3 regions of the Luteimonas sp. S4-F44 genome follow, and region 2 is predicted to be linked to each of the others. Evidence: predicted binding sites of a transcription regulator. Region 2 holds the regulator's gene; each other region holds the start of a gene.
What was found. Region 2 encodes HrcA, which represses chaperone genes, less so after heat shock. Its sites were predicted from a motif close to TTNGCACTCNNNNNNNNNGAGTGCNAA; they were not measured.
Positions count from the first base shown of each region.

Region 1: a site for HrcA is predicted at 4,182-4,208, ahead of rpoH (RNA polymerase sigma factor RpoH). Genes of this name have one in related genera too.
Region 3: a site for HrcA is predicted at 4,120-4,146, ahead of groES (co-chaperone GroES). Genes of this name have one in related genera too.

Region 1 covers NZ_CP093340.1:570,054-577,095, reverse strand. The annotation lists gene MNO14_RS02640 (TonB-dependent receptor) at 1-3,047, opposite strand, end outside; gene rpoH (RNA polymerase sigma factor RpoH) at 3,294-4,172, opposite strand; gene glnE (bifunctional [glutamate--ammonia ligase]-adenylyl-L-tyrosine phosphorylase/[glutamate--ammonia-ligase] adenylyltransferase) at 4,359-7,042, opposite strand, start outside.
Region 2 covers NZ_CP093340.1:1,666,446-1,673,487, forward strand. The annotation lists gene MNO14_RS07545 (CHASE domain-containing protein) at 1-100, shown strand, start outside; gene smpB (SsrA-binding protein SmpB) at 113-613, opposite strand; gene MNO14_RS07555 (SRPBCC family protein) at 652-1,086, shown strand; gene MNO14_RS07560 (RnfH family protein) at 1,095-1,361, shown strand; gene bamE (outer membrane protein assembly factor BamE) at 1,369-1,752, opposite strand; gene fur (ferric iron uptake transcriptional regulator) at 1,882-2,286, shown strand; gene recN (DNA repair protein RecN) at 2,359-4,026, opposite strand; gene hrcA (heat-inducible transcriptional repressor HrcA) at 4,144-5,229, shown strand; gene grpE (nucleotide exchange factor GrpE) at 5,338-5,868, shown strand; gene dnaK (molecular chaperone DnaK) at 5,990-7,042, shown strand, end outside.
Region 3 covers NZ_CP093340.1:553,840-560,881, forward strand. The annotation lists gene MNO14_RS02565 (TlpA disulfide reductase family protein) at 1-511, opposite strand, end outside; gene MNO14_RS02570 (protein-disulfide reductase DsbD) at 508-2,922, opposite strand; gene cutA (divalent-cation tolerance protein CutA) at 2,969-3,307, opposite strand; gene MNO14_RS02580 (acyloxyacyl hydrolase) at 3,486-3,971, shown strand; gene groES (co-chaperone GroES) at 4,194-4,484, shown strand; gene groL (chaperonin GroEL) at 4,618-6,258, shown strand; gene MNO14_RS02595 (hypothetical protein) at 6,539-7,042, shown strand, end outside.

The DNA.
Region 1 (7,042 bases), 1.1 Mb from region 2:
TACTTCGCCTGGCCGTAGTTGTAGTAATTGCGGTAGCCGCTGGGACCGTTATAGGCGAAGTTGGTCTCGTACACTTGCACGGGCTTGATGTTGTTGAAGGCGTTGATCACATCAACATTCATGCGCAGCCCCTCGAGCCAACTCGGCTTGTAGACCAGGCTCGGGCTGAGCGTGATGATCCACGGGGTCCGGCCGGCAGCGCCGACAGGGCTGACCACGTCGTCTTTGGCACGATCGATATTGGCGCCTGTGGTGATGCTCCCGGGATCGCAGACGTGAAACACACCGGTATAGCCGTACTCGGTACCGAAGCTGCCGTAGCCGCCGCCGAGGCACGATATGGGCGAGCCCGACTGCGCCAGCAGATTGAAACCGATCTCCCACTGATCGCTTAGCGAATAGCTGCCGAATATCTTCAGGCTGTGGCGATGATCATTGAACAGGTAACCGTCGGCACCGATCATGATTTCGGCGAAATCGAAGTCGGAGGTCGTGCCCGTGTCATCCTGACCGTTGGTGCTCTTGACCAGTCCCTCCAGGTTGCCGGTCAACTTGGACCAGGTATAGGAACCGCTCAGGTACCAGTTCTCAGTGGCCTTGTCCGCGCTCAGCGTGACCGCCTTGTAGTTGCGCTTGGCTTCCGGCCCGAGGGTATTGCCTGGCACGGTGAGCGTGACCGGGTTTCCGTCCACGTTGATGTCGGTGGTGATGGTCAGGTCTTTGCCCGGGTTATAGAGGAAGCAACCGGGAATACCGCCGGGCACCGTCCACTCATCCTCCCAGTTGGACAAGTCGTAACCCGCCTCGATCCCCGCCCGGTAAAGCGCACGCGCATCGCAGGTGTCGTCGATCGCGGTGTCGACCCGGCGATAGGTGCCTTTCACGCCCAGCGTCCAACCGTCGAAGAATGCGTTCTCCGACACGATCCGATGCTGATAGCCAAGGATGGCCTCGTCCTGCGTGTAAGGGTCAAGATCGCGTGACGCGACCGCGCGCGGATCGGGGACGCTGCCGTCCTCGCCGTTGTACACCAGGTCCTGCGAGCCTCCGTCATAAGGGCCAGTGATATTGATCGGTGTGCTGGTGATCGGATCGAGGCCACCGGAATAGGTATAGAAGTTCTCCACGTAGTACGAAGCGGAGGCGGCGCGAAGCGCCACGTTGGCAGCGATCGGAAGCGAGTAGCGGCCGACCGACGCATACAGCTTGCTGTCACCGTTGCCGGTCACATCCCAGGTAAAGCCCACACGCGGCTGCCAGATATTGTCCTGCTTGACGAACGTTACCCCGGTGCTGTTCTTGTTCTCGAATGAGTCGTTACGCACGCCCAGATACAGCATGAAGTTGTCGGTGATGTTCCAGTTGTCCTCGACGTACCAGGACTTCTGGTCGATCTCGACGCTGCCGCCGGTCGCATACTTGATCCGGTCGACGATATCGACCGACTCGTCGGCGTCGAGCCAAAAATCGGACGTGGTGATGTACTGCAGGTCCTGGATCGTGCCCTGGAAGGATTTCCAGCGTTCGTCGCTGTAACCGAACGAGAATCGATGGTCGCCCAGTTGCCATTCGAGATCGATGCGGCCGGCGTTACGTTCGTTCGAGCCATTGAATACGTCCACACTACTCACCGTCGCGCAGCCTATATTCTGGCCGTACCGTGGACTGTCCGGACGGTAATCCAACACATAGGGGCACGGCGGCGAACTCTCGACATCGCCGTAGTACTTGTTCTCCACACCGTCGGCATTGACGGTGTAGTTGGAGTTGGTGTTCTGCATCCGCCCATATTGCAGCGACAGCGTGAGATCGTCGTTGAGGTAGCTCGTCCACTTCAGGATGTGGGTGTCGCCGCCGTTCTCCCTGAATTCCTTACCCGTGTAATCGGTCTTGCTCGCCTGCGCATTGGCCGCCGTACTGTCAAAAGCAGCGAGGTAATTGGTGTAGGTCTGCTTACGCGTATTGTCGAAGCCCGTGTACTCGAGATGGTTGTTGTCGTTGAGGTACCAGTCCAGCTTGACCATCCAGTACGGCTGCTCGGACTTGTAGTCGTAGGCGGTCGTACCGAGCGCACTGGTGTAGGCGCCCGTCGGTGACGACGAATAGCCGCTGCCGCGCACGCCGTAGGATGCCTGGTCCCAGTTGCTGAAAGACCCCAGCGCGAAGAAAAACAGTCGGTCCTCGACCAATGCGCCGCTGGTCCAGAAACTCAGATTGTCGGAGGAGGACTCGTTGCGGTCATAGGACCGCCAGATCGTGCCGTCCTTGAGGGTGACCGGATCGGGCTGTTCCCGCAGCGAGTTTGGAGCAAATGTGTAGCTCACCCCGCCCTTGAGTTCATTGCTGCCGCGCTTGACCACGACACTCGTCACACCACCCGTCGAGAAGCCATACCGGGCACCGTAACCACCTGTCTGCACATCCAACTGCTCAATGGCCTGGTAAGGCACCTCGGTGAACGAGAGGTTGTCATACAGATTGGTGACGTTGAAGCCATTGATGTAGTAGCTGTTCTCGGCTGCCGAAGCGCCACCGAAAGACGCATTGCCGAAGTACTCGCTGCTCGACGCGGTGCCAGGTGTCAGCAAGGACACGGCGGTCACGTTGCGCGCCACCGGCAAGGTGTTGAGTTGTTCTGCGGTGAATGTGGTCCGCGTTTCGATGCTGCTCAAATCGATGTTGTTGACGCCACCCAGTCCACGTACGCGGACCGTGTCCAGGCTGGTCGCGTCGGCCGCGAGGGACGTCGAGACCGCTTGACCGGCGATGACGGTGACCCGAGTCGTGCGTCCGGCGGCTGTTAACTCGTACTGACCCGGCGGCAGCGCCGAGATCCGGAAACGGCCGTCCGCGCCAACCACTGCGTCCCGCGTTGCGCCCGAAGCGAGGCTCCGGACCTGAACACGGCTCCCAGGGTCACCGCCGTTGCTGCCTAAAATGTCGCCCGACGTGCTTTGCGCGGTCGCAACGCCAATGCAGCCCAACAAGGCGATGCTCAACGCGGCCCGGCGGAACACGGGTTTGCGGCGACTCCGGCACTCGTTCATTGCTTCTCCTCAGGTTGATACGACCGGCAGATGCCGGGTCGCATTAATGAACTGAAACAAAACAGAGGAAGAAGCTAGTACGAGATTTAACCAAAATGCAACAACCTGAATGGGTTGTAACGGAGCTTTCCGACGAACGGTCGCCTGCCTGGGCCGCGAGTCAGCATGCTGCGCGTAGAACGTGGCATACAAAAACGGCCCGCTTGCGCGGGCCGTCGGTCTGTATCCAGTAGTGGCGACTTCGAGTCAGGCTGCGAACAACGCCTTCATCTTCTTCAGCGCGTTGGCCTCGACCTGGCGGATCCGCTCGGCGGACACGCCGTACTCGTCGGCCAGTTCCTGCAACGTCACCTTGTGCTCGTCGTCGAGCCAGCGGCGACGGATGATGTCACGCGAGCGGGCGTCGAGCTTGGCCATGCCCTCACGCAGCAGTTCGAGCTGGTCGGCCTCGCTGTCGCTGCGCTCGTACGCCTGCGCCGGATCCTCGTCCTGCGCGACGAGGTAGGCGACCGGCGCCGGCGGCGCGTTGTCGTCGTCCTCGCCGGCGGGCGCATCGAAGCCGATGTCGCGACCCGACAGGCGCGATTCCATCTCCAGCACTTCGCGTTCGGACACGTTGAGATCGGCGGCGACGGTGCGCACTTCTTCGGCGTTGAGCCAGCCCAGACGGGTCTTGCTCTTGCGCAGGTTGAAGAACAGCTTGCGCTGGGCCTTGGTGGTGGCGACCTTCACGATGCGCCAGTTCTTGAGGATGAACTCGTGCATCTCGGCCCGGATCCAGTGCACGGCGAAGCTCACCAGGCGCACACCGACGTCCGGATCGAAGCGTTTGACGGCCTTCATCAGGCCGATGTTGCCTTCCTGGATCAGGTCGCCCAGCGGCAGTCCGTAGCCGTTGTAACCGCGGGCCACATGGACGACGAAGCGCAGGTGCGAATGGACCAGCTCGCGCGCGGCATCGAGATCGTCGTGATCGCGATACCGCTGCGCCAGCGCCTGTTCCTCTTCGACCGTCAGCACCGGAATCTGGTGCACGGCGCCGATATAGGCATCGAGCGAACCGAGCGGGTTGAGGATCGGCAGGCTGTTGGCAACCAGGGCGTGGGTCATGGTCTGCGTGCTCATGAAAGGATGGTAGCAGTCCCCAGATATGACTGCTAAGGCCGCTGGAAGTTCCCGAGCGTTCTGGTCATGGAACATCCAGCGCTTCCTGGACAGGGATCGTTCACCTAAGCGGATAGCCGCGCCGCCGCTGTGGGCCGTCTCCAGATGTTCGATCCTGCGCCTCGCCAGGCGAATCCACGATGAAGATCAGGCCCAGCCGGCGATGCCTGTAATCGTCTCCCGAGCCGAGGCCAATGCCGGCGAGACCGGTGCGATGCGCGGCCGGCGATCCAGCATGCAGGCCAGCGCCACGTCCAGCAGGCAGGCATGGCCCTGACGCAGCGCCTGGCATTGGGCGGGCGGCAGCAGGCCCGCGGTCGCGGCGGCCTCGAGTAACGCCGGGGTCGCCCGGGGCACGAGCAGCCCGGGATGCGTCGCCGCCCCTTGCAGGATCAACGACTGGGCCAGGAACTCCAGATCCACCAGCCCGCCCTCGCCCTGCTTGAGGTCGAAGCGCTCGGCGGTTGAACGGTCGAGTTCGCTGCGCATGCGCCGGCGCATCGCGGCAATCTCCTCCCGCAGCGCCCCCGGGTCGCGAGGCCGGGCCAGCGTGTCGTTGCGGACGGACTCGAACGCCTCGCGCATCGACGCATCGCCCGCGACCACCCGCGCACGCACCAACGCCTGGTGTTCCCAGGTCCACGCGCGCTCGCGCTGGTACTCCGCGTAGCTCGCCAGCGACGAGACCAACAGCCCTTTGCCGCCGTCCGGGCGCAGGCGCACGTCGACGTCGTAGAGTCGACCGCCGCCGGTGACCGTGCCCAGCAGCGCGACGATCTTCTGCGCCAGACGCGCCGCCCAGCGCTGAGCATCGAGCGGCCGGGCGCCGTCGGATTGGGCGTTGGCGGGTGCGTCGTAGAGGAAGACCAGGTCGAGATCCGAACCAAACCCCAATTCCTCGCCGCCCAGGCTGCCGTAGCCGACCACTATGAAACGGGCATCGGGCAGTCGGCCATGGGCACGTTCGAGCTCACGCATCGCCAACGCGAGCACCACCTCGACCACCGCGTCAGCCAGCCACGCCAGTTGCCGGGTCGCCGTCGGCGGATCGAGCCTGCGGTCGAGCGTGGCCAGCGCAATGCGGAAACTCAATTGCTGACGGATCTCGTTGAGTGCGAGCAACGCCGATTCCAGATCGCGCTGCTGCAGCACGCGGCTGCACTGGGTCGCCAGACCCTCGCGCTCGGGCAGTGGCCCCTCGACCCGGGCATCGAGCAGTTCGTCGAGCAGCAGCGGATGCGCGGCGAGGCGCTCGGCGAGGAAGGCGCTGCGGGTCACCGCCTCCACCAGCCGCGCCAGCGCAGCCGGCTGTTCGTCGAGCAGGGCCAGATAGCTGGCACGCCGCAGGATGTTGTGCAGCAGTGCCAACAGGCGGCGCACCGCCTGCAGCGGCCGATCCGCGGGCGCGGAGGCCTGCAGCAACACCGGCATCAATCGATCGAGCCGCGCGCGTGCGTTGTCCGATAGGTCACGCACGCTCGGCGAGCGGGCGAAGTCGCGCAGTGCCTCGGCGACCTCGCGCGCATCGGCAAAACCGGCCTCGGCCAGTGTCTGCGCATCACCGCCATCGGGCAGCGCGCGCCACCAGGTCGCCAGATCGCTGTCGGTATCGACGCGGCGCTGCTGGCTGCGTACCGCCAACAGCGCATCGAACTCGTGCGCGACGTGGCCACGCTCGCGCCGCAACTCGGCCTCGAGCGCCGCCCAATCGGCGTAGCCCAGGCCGGACGCGATCCGCAGCCGGTCGAGCGGATCGGCCGGCAATAGATGGGTTTGCGCATCGCGCACCATCTGCAAGCGGTTCTCGACGCGGCGCAGGAACAGGTATGCCGCCTGCAGCCGCGTGAGCGCCTCGTCGGACAGTTGCCCGGCCGCATGCAGCGCGCGCAGCGCCGGCAGCAGCCGTCGTTCGCGCAAGGCCGGCTCGCGCCCGCCCCGGATCAACTGCAACGCCTGGGCCAGGAACTCGACTTCACGGATGCCGCCGTCGCCGCGCTTGATGTCGTCGGCCAGTTCCCGACGCGCGACCTCGGCCGCGATCATGTCCTTCATCTGCCGCAGGCCGTCGAGCGCGCCGAAGTCGAGATAGCGGCGGTAGACGAACGGCCGCAGCAGGTCGAGAAAACGCGCGCCCGCGGCGAGGTCGCCGGCCACGGGCCGCGCCTTCTGCCAGGCGTAGCGTTCCCAGTCGCGTCCCTCGCGCTGAAAGTACTGCTCCATCGCCGCGAAGCTCAGCGCGATCCGGCCGGCGTTGCCGAACGGCCGCAGACGCAGGTCGACGCGATGGCAGAAGCCGTCGCCGGTGATCTCGTCGAGCAGCCGCGCCAGTTGCTGGCCGAGCCGGGTGAAATAGTCCTCGGCCGCCAACGGCCGCGCGCCATCGCTCTCGCCGGCCGCTTCGAAGCCGTAGACCAAATCGATATCGGAGCTGAAGTTCAACTCGCCACCGCCGAGCTTGCCGAGCCCGAACACCACCAGTCGCACCGCACGGCCGTCGGCGTCGCGCACGACGCCGTGGCGGCTGGCGAAGTCCTGTTCGAGGGCGGCCAGTGCGACCTGCAGGCAGGTCTCGGCCAACTGGGTGCTGCCGGCGAGCGTCGCTTCGACATCATCCAGCCCGTGTACGTCGCGCCAGATCAGCCGTGTCGAGCAGGCCAGGCGGTAGCGCCGCAGCAGCATCGGCCAGTCGCCGCGATTGTCGGCGTCCAGCCGCGGCGGTGCGGGCGGCGTGTCGCCGTCATCGGCCAGCAGATGTGCGAGCAGGTCGGGCTGGCGCTGCAGCACGTCGATCGCGACGTCGCTGGCGACCGCGACCGGACGCAGCCGCGCCA
Region 2 (7,042 bases):
CGAGCGCCACGGCGGCACGATCTCGGCCGAAGGTGCGCCTGGGCAGGGCGCCACGTTCCGCTTCACGCTGGCGCGCAAAACGGAGCCGTCGCGGCCCTGAGGTGCCCGGCGGTCAGGCGTCCTTGTTGTGCCGGCGCAGCAGCCGCTGCTTGTCGCGGGCCCAGTCGCGTTCGCGCTCGGTCTCGCGCTTGTCGTGCTTCTGCTTGCCCTTGGCGAGCGCGATCTCGGCCTTGATCTTGTTGCCCTTCCAGTACAACGCGGTCGGCACGACGGTATAGCCGTCGCGCTGCACGCGGCCGACCAGCACGTCGATCTCGCGCCGGTGCAGCAACAGCTTGCGCGTGCGGTGGGCGTCGGCGACGACGTGCGTGGAGGCCTGGATCAGCGGCGTGATCTGGGCGCCGAACAGGAACAGTTCACCGTGGCGGATGACGGCGTAGCTCTCGCCGATGTTGGCGCGCCCGGCGCGGATGGCCTTGAGCTCCCAGCCCTGCAGCGCCAGGCCGGCCTCGTAGCGGTCCTCGAGCTGATACTCGTGGCGCGCGCGCTTGTTCAGCGCGATGGTGCCGGTGCTGTTTGCTTTATCCTTGGCCTTGCCGCTTTTCTTGCTCATTTCCCCATTGTCCTCGAAGCACGTCCTCCAGGCGAGTCATGCCCAAGATCGAACGTAGCGCCCTTGTCGGGCAGCCGGCCGAGCGCATGTTCGCGCTGGTCAACGATATTCATGCCTATCCGCGCCGGTTCGCCTGGTGCGATGCGGCGCAGGTTCTGGAATCGGACGACGACCGCATCGTCGCCCGGCTCGATCTGGGCCTGGGCGCGTTGCGGACGTGGTTCACGACCGAGAACACCTTGTCGCCGCCCGATACCATCGACATGCAGTTGCGGGACGGTCCATTCAAGTCGCTGCACGGGCGCTGGACGTTTCGGGCGCTGGATCCGAGCTCGTGCAAGGTGTCGCTGTCGCTGGAGTTCGAGCCGAGCAGCCGCCTGATGCTGCCGGCACTTACGCTCGGTTTCCGCGGGCTCGCCGACCGCATGGTCAACGATTTCATCCGGGTCGCCGAGCGCGAGCCGGCCGACTGAGCGCGACGATGCGGATCGAGGTCGTCGACGCGCAGCCCCGTGCGCACCGCAGTTGGACGCTCGTGCTGCCCGATGGCGCCGATGTCGCGGCTGCGCTGGCGGCGCTGCCCGATCCGAGTGTGCTGGCCGGTATCGCTGGCTATGCGGTGTACGGCGTGCGTGTGGAGGTCGCCGCAAAACTGGCGGACGGCGACCGCCTGGAGCTGTTACGGGCGCTGCAGCTCGACCCGAAGGAAGCGCGCAGGCGCCGGGCGGCGAAGCGCGACGCGGGTTGACGCGCCGTCAGCGGCGCTTGCCGCGTTCCTTGGGCAGGTTGCCGAACTTGCGCATCTGCTCGGCCAGTTCCTGGTCGCGGTTGGGGAAGTAGTCGCCTTCCCAGCGTGCGAGCTGGTCGTTCTCGAAGTAGACGGTAAAGTTCTTCATCTCGGTGTGACTGCTGCGGCCGACCCGCTGCGTGGCGGTGTAGTCCCAGCGCTGGTGGTGGAACGGGTCGGCGATCGAGGGCGAGCCCAGCAGCGCCTCGACCTGCGGCTTGCCCATGCCCACCTGCAACTGTTCGACCGCGGACTGCTCGATCAGGTTGCCCTGATAGATCGGCTGCTTGTAGACCAGGGCGCAGCCGCTGGTGGCCAGGACGAGGGCCGAGACGAGAATGACGTTCTTCATGGCGGAGGGCAGGGGCCGGGGAGCTGCGGGGACCGGGCCGATGATACACTGCGCGTCACGCCGCCACCGCGATTCAGGCAGCCGGCGTTCAACCGCCAGTGAATGCCGGCCTGTACTCGGAGACACTTCATGGAATCGCTCGACCTGCGCAAGGCAGGACTGAAAGTCACCCACCCGCGCATGCGGATCCTGGACCTGCTGGAGCAGCGCACGCCGCGGCAGCACCTGACCGCCGAGGACATCTACCGGCAGTTGCTCGAGCAGGGCGACGAGATCGGGCTGGCGACGGTGTACCGGGTGCTCACCCAGTTCGAGGCCGCCGGCCTGGTGCTCAAGCACAATTTCGAGGGGGGGCACGCGGTCTACGAGCTCGACCGCGGCGGCCACCACGACCACATGGTGGACGTGGACACCGGCAAGATCATCGAGTTCGAAAGCGCCGAGATCGAGAAGCTCCAGCACGAGATCGCCGAGCGCTACGGCTATCATCTCGAAGACCACTCGCTGGTGCTGTACGTGCGCAAGAAGCGCTGAGGTCTCCAAAACCGATCATCGCGCTGCATGCGGGTGACCGCAGGCGCAGCGGGCGGGGCGGCGGTCCAGCCCTCAGGCCATGTCCTGCAGCAGCTTGCGGGCGGCCGCGCGGGCCTCACTGCTGACCTCGACGCCACCCAGCATCCGCGCCAGTTCTTCGGTCCGGGCGTCGGCCTCGAGCAGGCTGACGCGGCTTTCGGTCGTGCCGCCGCTCGTGACCTTGTGCACGCGGTAGTGGGTGTGGCCCTTGGACGCGACCTGGGGCAGGTGGGTCACGCACAGCACCTGGCGGCTGGCACCCAGGGCGCGCAGTTTGCGGCCGACGATATCGGCGACCGCGCCGCCGATGCCGGAGTCGACCTCGTCGAAGACCATCGTCGGCACCGCGTCGTGGCCCAGCGCCGCGACCTCGATCGCCAGCGAGATGCGCGACAGCTCGCCGCCCGAGGCGACCCGGCGCAGCGGCCGTGGCGGCTGGCCGGCGTTGGCCGAGACCATGAACTCGATGCGCTCGGCGCCCTGCGGATCGGGCCGGTCGTGCTCGACCGGTTCGAACGCGACCTCGAAGGTCCCGCCGCCCATACCCAGCTCGTGGATCAGCGCGGTCGTCGCCTTCGACAGCGCCTTGCCGGCCTTGCGGCGGGCCGCGCCCAAGCGGTCGGCGGCGGTGTGCCAGCGCGCGAACGCCGCGTCGATCTCGCCGTCCAGCCGCGCCAGGCGATCGCCGGCACCGTCGAGCTGCTCGAGCTCGGCAGTCAAGCGTTGCCTGACCTCGCCCAAGTCCTCGGGCGTGACCCGGTGCTTGCGCGCCAGTTCGTGCAGCCGGCTCAGGCGCTGTTCGAGCAACTCGAGCTCGGCGGGGTCGATGTCGAGGTCGTCGCGGACCTGGCCGAGCAGGCGGGTGGCTTCGTCGAGCTGGATCGTCGCAGCGTCGAGCATCGCGTCGACTTCGCCCAGCCGGGGCTCGTGCGCACGCATCCGGCCCAGCTCGTGGCGCAGCGCGTGCAGCGCCTGCGGCAGGCCGACGGCATCCTCGCCGCTCATCCGGGCCAGCGCCGCGTCGCAGGTCTGGATCAGGCCGGCGGCGTTGGCATGGCGGCGGTGGGCGGCGTGCAGCTCGGCGATCGCCTCGGGTTCCAGCCGCTCGCCTTCCAGTTCACCGAGCTGATGGCGCAGCCAGTCGCGGCGCTCGCCGACATCGCCGATGCCGATCAGCGCTTCGCGCTCGCTCTGCAAGGCACGCCAGTCCTGCGCCGCGCCGCGGACCGCCGCCAGCAACGCGCCATTGCCGGCCTGGGCATCGAGCAGCGCCAGCTGACTGCCGCGCGCCAGCAGCGCCTGGTGTTCATGTTGGCCGTGGATCTCGACCAGGCGTCCGGCGAGTTCGGACAGCTGGGCGATCGTTGCCGGCCGGCCATTGATCCAGGCCCGCGAGCCGCCGTCGGCACGCAGCGTGCGCCGCAACTGGCAGGTCGCGCCTTCGTCGAGCTCGTTGTCGCGCAACCAGCGCAGCGCCGGGGCGGCGTCGTCGAGCGTGAACTCGGCATGCAGCTCGGCGCGCTCGGCGCCATGGCGGACGATGCCGCTGTCGGCACGCTGGCCGGACAGAAAGCCCAGCGCATCGACCAGCAGCGACTTGCCGGCGCCGGTCTCGCCGGAGATGACGGTCAGCCCCGGGCCGAACTCGAGGTCGGTGGCGGTGGCGACGGCGAAGTTGCGGATGGCGAGGTGGGTGAGCATCGGTGGAATTGTGCCTGGGTGGCCTGCGGTCGTGTAGCGCCGGCTTGATAGCCCGCGCGTGTCTCACGGCCGGAGACCGCGCTTGCATCGGTGGCGGCGGCGCCGTATACCGCCCGCATGTCGTCCGACACCCGCCACCCGCTCGACCCGCGCGCCCGCCAGCTGCTGCGCACGCTGATCGGGCGGCACATCCGCGACGGTGAGCCGGTCGGTTCGCAGACGCTTGCCCGGCATGCCGGGCTGGACGTGAGCCCGGCGACCATTCGCAACATCCTGGCCGATCTGGAGGAGGCTGGGCTGCTGAGCTCCCCGCACACCTCGGCCGGGCGCGTGCCCACCGCGCAGGGCTACCGCGTGTTTGTCGATTCACTGCTGCAGGTCAAGCCGCTGCGCGAGCAGGAACTGGTGCGGCTGCGCGGGGAGCTGACCGGCGCCGGCGGGCATCAGTCGCTGCTGGGCAGTGCCTCGGAACTGGTTTCGGCGATGACGCGTTTCGTCGGGGTGGTTTCGGTGCCGCGGCGCGAGCAACTGGCGTTCCGGCATATCGATTTCGTGCCGCTCGACGGCCAGCGGGTCATGGCGATCATCGTCTTCGCCGACCACGAGGTGCAGAACCGGATTTTCCAGACCCGGCGCAGTTTCGACGCCGCCGAGCTCGAGCGCGTGGCCAACTATCTGAACCAGCATTGCGCCGGCCGACCGATGGCCGCGGTGCGGGCGACGCTGGTCGAGGAATTGCGCCACGCCCGCGACGAGATGGAGGCGTTGCTGGCGCAGACGATGGAGCTGGCCGAACAGGCGCTGGTGCCGTCCGACGAGGACATGGTGCTGGCCGGGCAGAGCCGGCTGATCGGCGTGCAGGACCTGTCGGACCTGGACCGGCTGCGCGAGTTGTTCGAGGCGTTTTCGCGCAAGCGCGAGATCCTGCAGTTGCTCGAACGCACCCTGCATGCACCGGGTGTGCGCATCTTCATCGGCGAGGAAACCGGCCTGGCGCCGCTGGAGGGCGTGTCGCTGGTCACCGCGCCGTACGCGGCAGGCGGACGGACACTGGGTGTGCTCGGCGTGATCGGCCCGACCCGCATGGCCTACGACCGGGTGATCCCGGTGGTGCAGGCGACCGCCGATCTGTTGGGCGCCGCGCTCGGCGGCCATCCCGCGGCCGCCGACGGCGCCCCGGGACGCACGCCCGACGCGGCCTGAGCGACGGGGTGGGCGGACGCGCCGATTCCCCGGTCGCGGCTTGAAACCTGGGCGGCCAGCCCCATAGCTGGGCGGGTCGGCGGCCAGACGCCCGCCCCGGAACCGGACATGACCCAGGAACAGCACGAGACGCAGCCCCCCGAAATCCACGAGTCCGACGACCAGGCCACGCCGGTCGAGGTCCAGCTGACCGAACAGGTCGAACTGCTGAAGGCCGAACTCGAACAGGTGCGCGCGCAGAGCCTGCTCGAGCGCGCGGACCTTGAGAACCAGCGCAAGCGCCTAGCGCGCGAGATCGAGACCGCGCGCCGGTTCGCCAACGAACGTCTGCTCTCGTCGCTGGTGCCGGTGTTCGACGCGCTCGAGGCCGGGCTGGCGAGTGCGCCTGAGAACGATCCGCTGCGTGCCGGCGTCGAACTGACGCTGCGCGAACTGGTCAAGGCGACCGAGAGCAACGGCCTGCGCGTGGTCGCACCGGCGGCGGGCGACCCGTTCGACCCCGAGCACCATCAGGCGATGAGCATCGTCGAGGTGCCGGGCGTGCCGCCGGGCGCGGTCGCCCAGGTCTTCCAGAAGGGGTATCTGCTTAACGAGCGCCTGCTGCGCCCGGCAATGGTGGTCGTGGCCAAGGCTGACTGAGCGCGACCGGGGCCATTGCGCGTCACACCGCTTGAACGCTGTGTTGCGCGTCCCCAGATACCTCGCATCGACGGCTTCGCCGCCGTCCCCGCACAACGACATTTCCTAGAGGAACACTGCAATGGCAAAGATCATCGGCATCGATCTCGGCACGACCAATTCGTGCGTGGCGATCATGGACGGCGGCAAGGCCAAGGTCATCGAGAACAGCGAGGGCGACCGCACCACGCCGTCGATCGTCGCCTACACCAAGGACGGCGAGGTGCTGGTCGGCGCCTCGGCCAAGCGCCAGGCTGTTACCAACCCCAACAACACGTTCTTCGCGGTCAAGCGTCTGATCGGCCGCAAGTTCAAGGACGCCGAGGTCCAGAAGGACATCGGCCTGGTGCCCTACAAGATCCTCGAGCACGACAACGGCGATGCCTGGGTCGCGACCAGCGACGGCAAGAAGCTGTCGGCGCAGGAAGTCTCGGCGCGCATCCTCGAGAAGATGAAGAAGACCGCCGAGGACTACCTGGGCGAGAAGGTGACCGAGGCGGTGATCACGGTGCCGGCGTACTTCAACGACAGCCAGCGCCAGGCGACCAAGGACGCCGGCCGCATCGCCGGCCTCGACGTCAAGCGCATCATCAACGAGCCGACTGCGGCCGCGCTGGCCTACGGCCTGGATAAGAGCGGCGGCGATCGCAAGGTCGCGGTCTACGACCTGGGCGGCGGCACCTTCGACGTGTCGATCATCGAGATCGCGGAAGTCGACGGCGAAAAGCAATTCGAGGTGCTGGCCACCAACGGCGACACCTTCCTCGGCGGTGAGGACTTCGACGCGCGCGTCATCGACTACCTCGTCGAGGAGTTCCAGAAGGATCAGGGCATCGACCTGCGCAAGGATCCGCTGGCGCTGCAGCGTCTGAAGGATGCGGCCGAGCGCGCCAAGATCGAGCTGTCGTCGTCGCAGCAGACCGAGGTCAACCTGCCGTACGTCACCGCCGACGCCTCGGGTCCGAAGCACCTGAACATCAAGCTGACCCGCGCCAAGCTCGAAGCGCTGGTCGAGGACCTGATCAAGCGCTCGATCGAGCCCTGCCGCATCGCGCTCAACGATGCGGGCCTGCGCGCGTCCGACGTCAATGAGGTCATCCTCGTCGGCGGCCAGACCCGCATGCCCAAGGTGCAG
Region 3 (7,042 bases), 1.1 Mb from region 2:
AGGGCAACACCCCGCGCGGATTGCCCAGGCGCACGCCGGCATCGGCCGGACCGGGGGCGTCGATCGCGATCGGGTAGGTGACCGGGATGCGCGCCAGAAACGCCTGCACGGCGTCGGCATCGTCGAGCGCGATGCCCAGCACCTGCACGCCGTCTGCGCCCTGTTCGCGGGCGAAGCGGTCGAGTTCGGGCATTTCCTCGATACAGGGGCCGCACCAACTGGCCCACAGGTTCACCAGGACCGGGCGTCCGGCGTAGGCGTCGGGCAATTGCAGCCGTCCGCTGTCGAGCAATGCGATTTCGAAGTCGGGGACCTGTTCGCCGCGACGGGCCATGGTCACGCCGGCCGGCGGCGGCTCGGCGGCGGCGACCAGGGCATCGTTGTACAGGCGTTGGCCGGCCTCGGTGCCGAGCAGCGGGCCCGGGCCGGAGACGAACAGGCTGGCGAGCACGCCCAGTCCGCCGGCCACGAGGGCGACCGCGACGATCGCCAGGGTGCCGCCACGCTTCACTGCACGGCGCCCGCGCGCTCGAGTGCGTCGGTCACGACGGTCTCGCTCAGCAGCGCCGGCAGCACCTCGCCATCGCCGCCGCCACGCGGGTAGACCACATACAAGGGGACGCCGACCGCGCCGTGCGCCTCGAGGAACGCGCCGATCTGCGGGTCGACATTGGTCCAATCGCCGACCATATAGGTCGCACCGGCACGCGTGAGGGCTTCGCGGAACGGCGGCTGCGACAGCACGCGGCGCTCGTTGGCTTTGCAGGTCACGCACCAGTCGGCGGTCATGTTCACGAACACCGGCGTGCCCGCCTCGCGCAGTGCCTGCAGGCGCTCCGCCGAATAGGCCACTTTATCGCTCGTGCCGGTGGGGGCTGCGCGGGGTGTGTCGGCCTGCGCATCGCGCACCGCGTAAGCGGCCGGCAGCAGCGACACCACCAGCAGGGCCAGCGCCAGTGCGCGCGAGAGGCCGCCACCGGTCCAGCGGCGGCGTTCGAACCACCACAGCGCGAGCGCGAACAGCACCAGGCCGGCGAGCAGCAGTGTCATCGCGTTCACGCCCGCCTGCCGACCGAACACCCACAGCAGCCAAAGGGCCGTGAGGTACATCGGGAATGCCAGCGCCTGCTTGAACGTCTCCATCCACGCGCCGGGCTTGGGCAGGCGATCGGCGAGCGCCGGCACCAGTCCGATCAGCAGGAACGGCAGTGCCAGGCCCAGGCCGAGCATCAGGAATACCGCCAGCGCGAGCGCGGCGGGCGCGGCGAACGCGTAGGCCAGCGCCCCGCCCATGAACGGGGCGATGCAGGGACTGGCGACCACGCAGGCCAGCACGCCGGTGAAGAAATCGCCACTGGGCCCGGTGCGCGCAGCCAGCGCCTGGCCGAGATTGCCGACCCGGCCGCCGAGCGTGAACACGCCCGACAGGCTCAGCCCGACCGCGAACATCAGGTACACCAGCGCGGCCACGAACCAGGGCTGCTGCAACTGGAAGCCCCAACCCAGCGCTTGACCTGCGGCGCGCAGCGCCAGCACCAACAGGCCGACCGCTGCGAACGCGACCAGCACGCCGGCCGTGTACCACAGCGCGTGCGCCCGGGCCCGCGCGCGGCTGCCGCCGCTCTGCGCCAGACCCAGCACCTTCAACGACAGGATCGGCAGCACACAGGGCATCAGGTTGAGCACCAGGCCACCGAGCAGCGCCAGGGCGAGCGCCGCCAGCAGGCCGATGCGCGGCGTGGTGGGGGGCCGGGTACGCGCGGCGTTGTCGGCGACCGCATCGCTGCCGGCCGCGGCCGCGACTGCGGCATCCGGGGCGGTTTCGGGCGTGGGTGGTGTGGTGGCGGTGGTGTCGGCAGATGCCGGCGGGGCGTCGGCGGGGCCTGTTGCGACGGCCTCGGGCGTGGGCGCGTCGGGCGCGCCGGGCGCGGCCGCAGCGGCCGTCGTCGTGCCGGCAGGCAGCGCCACCGGCACACGTCGCGTCATCGGCGGGTAGCAGATGCCATCGGTCTGGCAGCCCTGGAAGGTCGCCACCACCTCGACGTCGGCGGCATCGGGCCGGCTGCGCAGAACCGGCAGCGGCACGTCGACCTGGTCGAAGTACACGGTCACCGCGCCGAAATGGTCGTCGTGATGCGCTTTGCCGGCCGGCCACCGCGGCTGGCCGGCGCGGATGCCCGCCGCGCCCTCGACCGTGAACCGGTTGCGGTCCTGATACAGGTAATAGCCCGGCGCCGGAGTGAAGCGCATCAGGAGGGTGTCGCCGTCCTGCGCGATCGCCTCGAACGCGAACGCGCGCTCTGCGGGCAGCGCGTCGCCCGTCCCCGACAGCGCCCGCCCCAGCGCCGCAAAACCGGGGTCAGCGTCGCCTTTTGCCGAAGGCGCCGTCGCGTCCGGGCGCGAGAAAACCGACGCTGACCCCGGTTCTTGCGGGGGCAGAGCGACTTGGAGGGTGCGGGTCTGCGGGGGGTAGCAGATGCCGGCGTCGGCGCAGCCCTGATATTTGACCTGCAATGCGACACCGCGTGTGCCGGCGGGCGGGTGTCCGTCCAGCGTCGCGACCAGGCGATCGCGGTAGGTCTCGACTTCGCCGAAGAACTCGTCGACGTGGCGGTGGCCGTCGGGCAGGGTCAGCGTGCTGCTGCCGAAACTGCCGTCGGGCACCTGGGCCGCGGTGCGGTGGCGATACAGGTAGTAGCCGTCGGCGATCTTCCAGCGGATCTCGATCCGGTCGTGCGCGACCGCCGTGGCCGAGAGCGCCAAGGCCTCGTCGACCGGCAGCACGTCGTCGAAGTCGACGGCAGTGGCCGGCGACACCGTGGCCAGCAACGCGACCGCAAGCCGGCCATACCAGGTGCGACAGGCCTGGCGGCGGATGCGCGCAGCCTGGGACAGAAACGAGGCGGGGAAGAACGTACGCATCGCGCGAGTATCGCAGGCCGCCGCTCGCGATGCCCAACCCGGGATTTCAGTCCGCGTCGCGGGGGGCGGTCGCTGCGGTCTCCGCATCGACCCAGTGCAGGTAGTCGGCCAGTCCGCCGACGACCGGCAACGCGACCAGTTCGGGGACGTCGTAGGGATGCAGGGCCCGCAGCCGTTCGCTCAGCGCCTCCAGTCGGTCGTTGGTGGTCTTGATCACCAGCAGGACCTCGGTATCGGTCTGGACCTGGCCTTGCCAGCGGTAGATCGAGGTCACGCCCGGCACGAGATTGACGCAGGCGGCCAGGTGGGCGTCGACGAGCGCGCGGGCGATCCGCTGGGCCGTGGCCGCGTCGGGAGAGCTGTTAAGGCAAGTCAGAACAGACATCTCGCCAAGGTATCTGCTCGGCGTTCATTGTGCACGCGGCGTGCACAACTCCGGCGCGACGCTGCGCCGGCCCCTTGGGGATGGTCTATCCCGCCGGTGGGCGATCCAGCGATCAACGATTAGTGAACTCGCCGGTATACTTACTTTCCCTCCCCTATCGCTGTCCTGGCGGTCCTCCATGCGCCTTTGCTCGTCTTTCGTCCTCGCCGCCGGTCTTGTGCTGGCCGCGCCGCTTGCCGCCCAGGCGGCCTCTCCCATTGATGTCGGTGTCGGCGTCTCGGCCACGCGCGAGAACGAGACCACCGTGGTCGCGACCGCGGCCTGGATGCCCGAGTGGCGACGTACCGCCCACGGCGTACTGCGCTGGGAACTGGGCGCGATCTATGTCCGTGCCCGTGACAACACCCGCTTCGACCTCGACGAGGATGTCGGCGTCATCCACGGCGGCGCCCGCTACGAACGCGACAACGGCTTCACCGCCGGTTTCGGCGTCGGTGCCCAGATCGGCGAGACCGATGCGCTGTCGGGCAATCCGCAGTTCGTGAGTACCATCGGTTGGCGCTGGCAGCGCTTCTCGCTGCTGGCCCGGCACATCTCCAACGCCAGCATCAAGCAGCCCAACGACGGCGAGACCATGCTCGTGGCCGCCTGGCGCTTCCGCTGAGCCACCGTACGCATGCCTGCCCCGGCCCGGCGCCGGGGCAGTGCGTTTGGACGATCTGATGATTTTTCTGCGCGCCCCCTTGTAAAGCCGGCGCGTGCACCCATCTCCCGTCGCGTCCCGGGTTGCCGGGGTGCGTGCGCCGCGCGTTCTAGCAGTCGCCACAGGCGAGTGCTAGAATTCGGGCCCGTTTTCTTCACAATCAATCACTTAGAGAGGGTTGGAATGAGCAATCTCAAGCCGCTGTACGACCGCGTCGTGGTCAAGCCCGTCGAGGCCGAAGAGAAGACTGCCGGCGGCATCCTGATCCCGGACAACGCCAAGGAAAAGCCCACCAAGGGCGAAGTCGTCGCCGTCGGCGAGGGCAAGGCCCTGGACAACGGCAGCGTGCGCGCGCCGAAGGTCAAGGTCGGCGACATCGTGATCTACGGTCAGTACTCGGGCAGCGCCTACAAGGCCGAGGGCATCGAATACAAGATCGTGAAGGAAGACGACATCCTCGCGATCGTCGGCTGATCGAAAGCTAAGGACTTCAAAAATTCGCGGGTGGGGAATCGAGGCGGTCAGCGCCCATCCCTTTCCTTGCGAATCATCAGTGTCCTGCGCTTCTCCAAATTCCTAATCCCCTATCCAAATTCCGGAGTTTTCAATGGCTGCTAAGGAAATCCGCTTCGGCGAAGACGCGCGCTCCAAGATGGTGCGCGGCGTCAACGTGCTCGCCAACGCCGTCAAGGCGACCCTCGGCCCGAAGGGCCGCAACGTCGTGCTCGAGAAGAGCTTCGGCGCGCCGACGATCACCAAGGACGGCGTGTCCGTCGCCAAGGAGATCGAACTGGCCGACAAGTTCGAGAACATGGGCGCGCAGATGGTCAAGGAGGTCGCCTCCAAGACGTCTGACAACGCCGGTGACGGCACCACGACCGCGACCGTGCTCGCCCAGGCGTTCATCCGCGAGGGCTCCAAGGCCGTCGCCGCCGGCATGAACCCGATGGACCTCAAGCGCGGTATCGACAAGGCCGTGCAGGCCGCCGTCGCCGAGCTCAAGAACCTGTCCAAGCCGACGGCCGACGACAAGGCGATCGCCCAGGTCGGTACGATCTCGGCCAACTCCGACGAGTCGATCGGCACGATCATCGCCGACGCGATGAAGAAGGTCGGCAAGGAAGGCGTGATCACGGTCGAGGAAGGCTCGGGTCTGGAGAACGAGCTCGACGTCGTCGAGGGCATGCAGTTCGACCGCGGCTACCTGTCGCCGTACTTCGTCAACAACCAGCAGTCGCAGACCGCCGACCTCGACGATCCGTTCATCCTGCTGCACGACAAGAAGATCTCCAACGTCCGTGACCTGCTGCCCGTCCTCGAAGGCGTGGCCAAGGCCGGCAAGCCGCTGCTGATCGTCGCCGAGGAAGTCGAGGGCGAGGCCCTGGCCACGCTCGTCGTCAACACCATCCGCGGCATCGTCAAGGTCGTGGCCGTCAAGGCGCCGGGCTTCGGCGACCGTCGCAAGGCGATGCTCGAAGACATGGCCGTGCTGACCGGCGGCACCGTGATCTCCGAGGAAGTGGGTCTTTCGCTCGAGAAGGCGACGATCAACGACCTGGGCCGCGCCAAGAAGGTGCAGGTCTCCAAGGAGAACACCACGATCATCGACGGCGCCGGCGACACCGGTTCGATCGAGTCGCGCATCAAGCAGATCAAGGCGCAGATCGAGGAGACCTCCTCGGACTACGACCGCGAGAAGCTGCAGGAGCGCGTGGCCAAGCTGGCCGGCGGCGTGGCGGTGATCAAGGTCGGCGCATCGACCGAGATCGAAATGAAGGAAAAGAAGGCCCGCGTCGAAGACGCCCTGCACGCCACGCGCGCAGCGGTCGAGGAAGGCGTGGTCCCGGGCGGTGGTGTGGCCCTGGTGCGCGCGCTGCAGTCCATCGGTCAGCTCAAGGGCGCCAACGAGGACCAGACCCACGGTATCCAGATCGCGCTGCGCGCGATGGAAGCCCCGCTGCGCGAGATCGTGACCAACGCCGGCGAAGAGCCGAGCGTCGTGCTCAACGCGGTCAAGGACGGCACCGGCAACTACGGCTACAACGCCGCGACCGGTGAGTACGGCGACATGATCGAGTTCGGCATCCTGGATCCGACCAAGGTCACTCGTTCTGCGCTGCAGAATGCGGCCTCGATCGCTGGTCTGATGATCACGACCGAAGCGATGGTCGCCGAGCTGCCGAAGAAGGACGAGCCGGCGATGCCGCCGGGCGGTGGCATGGGCGGCATGGGCGGTATGGATTTCTGATCCAGCGCCTCAGTCTGATCGCGACACCCAAGACCCCCGCGCAAGCGGGGGTCTTGCTTTATGGGGGCAGTCGGGCCCCGATCAGGCCTGTCTTCGGCGTGCGTGGCTTGGGTGCCGGCGGGCGGGACCGTGCGCATGCCAGGGCATGGATCACGCCGTGTGGCGCGCGACGGAACCCACGCAGTCGCCGCGCACGCGCAATGCCCCACGTGCTGAACGATCTGGTGGGGCTGCCGAGGCGTGTTCAGCGCCGTCACCGATCATCGGCGATGCTGTCGCCATGACGACTACACCTGCCTCCTGGATCCGCGCGCACCGGCGAGGGCTGCGCCTGGGCGCGGCCGTGCTCGTGGCGCTGTACCTGCTGTACCTGATCGCCGCCAACGTGCTGCTCAACAGCGCGCTGGGCGAACGCCTGGTCAATCGCAAGCCCGAGCGCTATCACGCGCAGTGGTCCTGGGCGATGAGCCTGTATCCCGGGCACATCCACGCGCGCGATGTGGTGATGGGCGGGCATGCCCGCACCAATCTGTGGACCGCCGCCACGCCGCGTGCCAATGGCCGGATCAAGCTGCTGCCGCTGCTGTGGCGCGAGGTCGCGTTCGGCACCATCCGCGCGCAGGACGTGTCGGTGCACGTCGCGCGCACGCCGCACGACATGCCGACCTCCCAGCGCCCGGGACGCAAGCCCTGGACGCTGCGCTTCGATGCGATCACCACGCCGAGCCTGCTGCGTTTCGACTTCTACGAGGCGCAGGTGACCGGGCACGGCGACGCGAAGTTC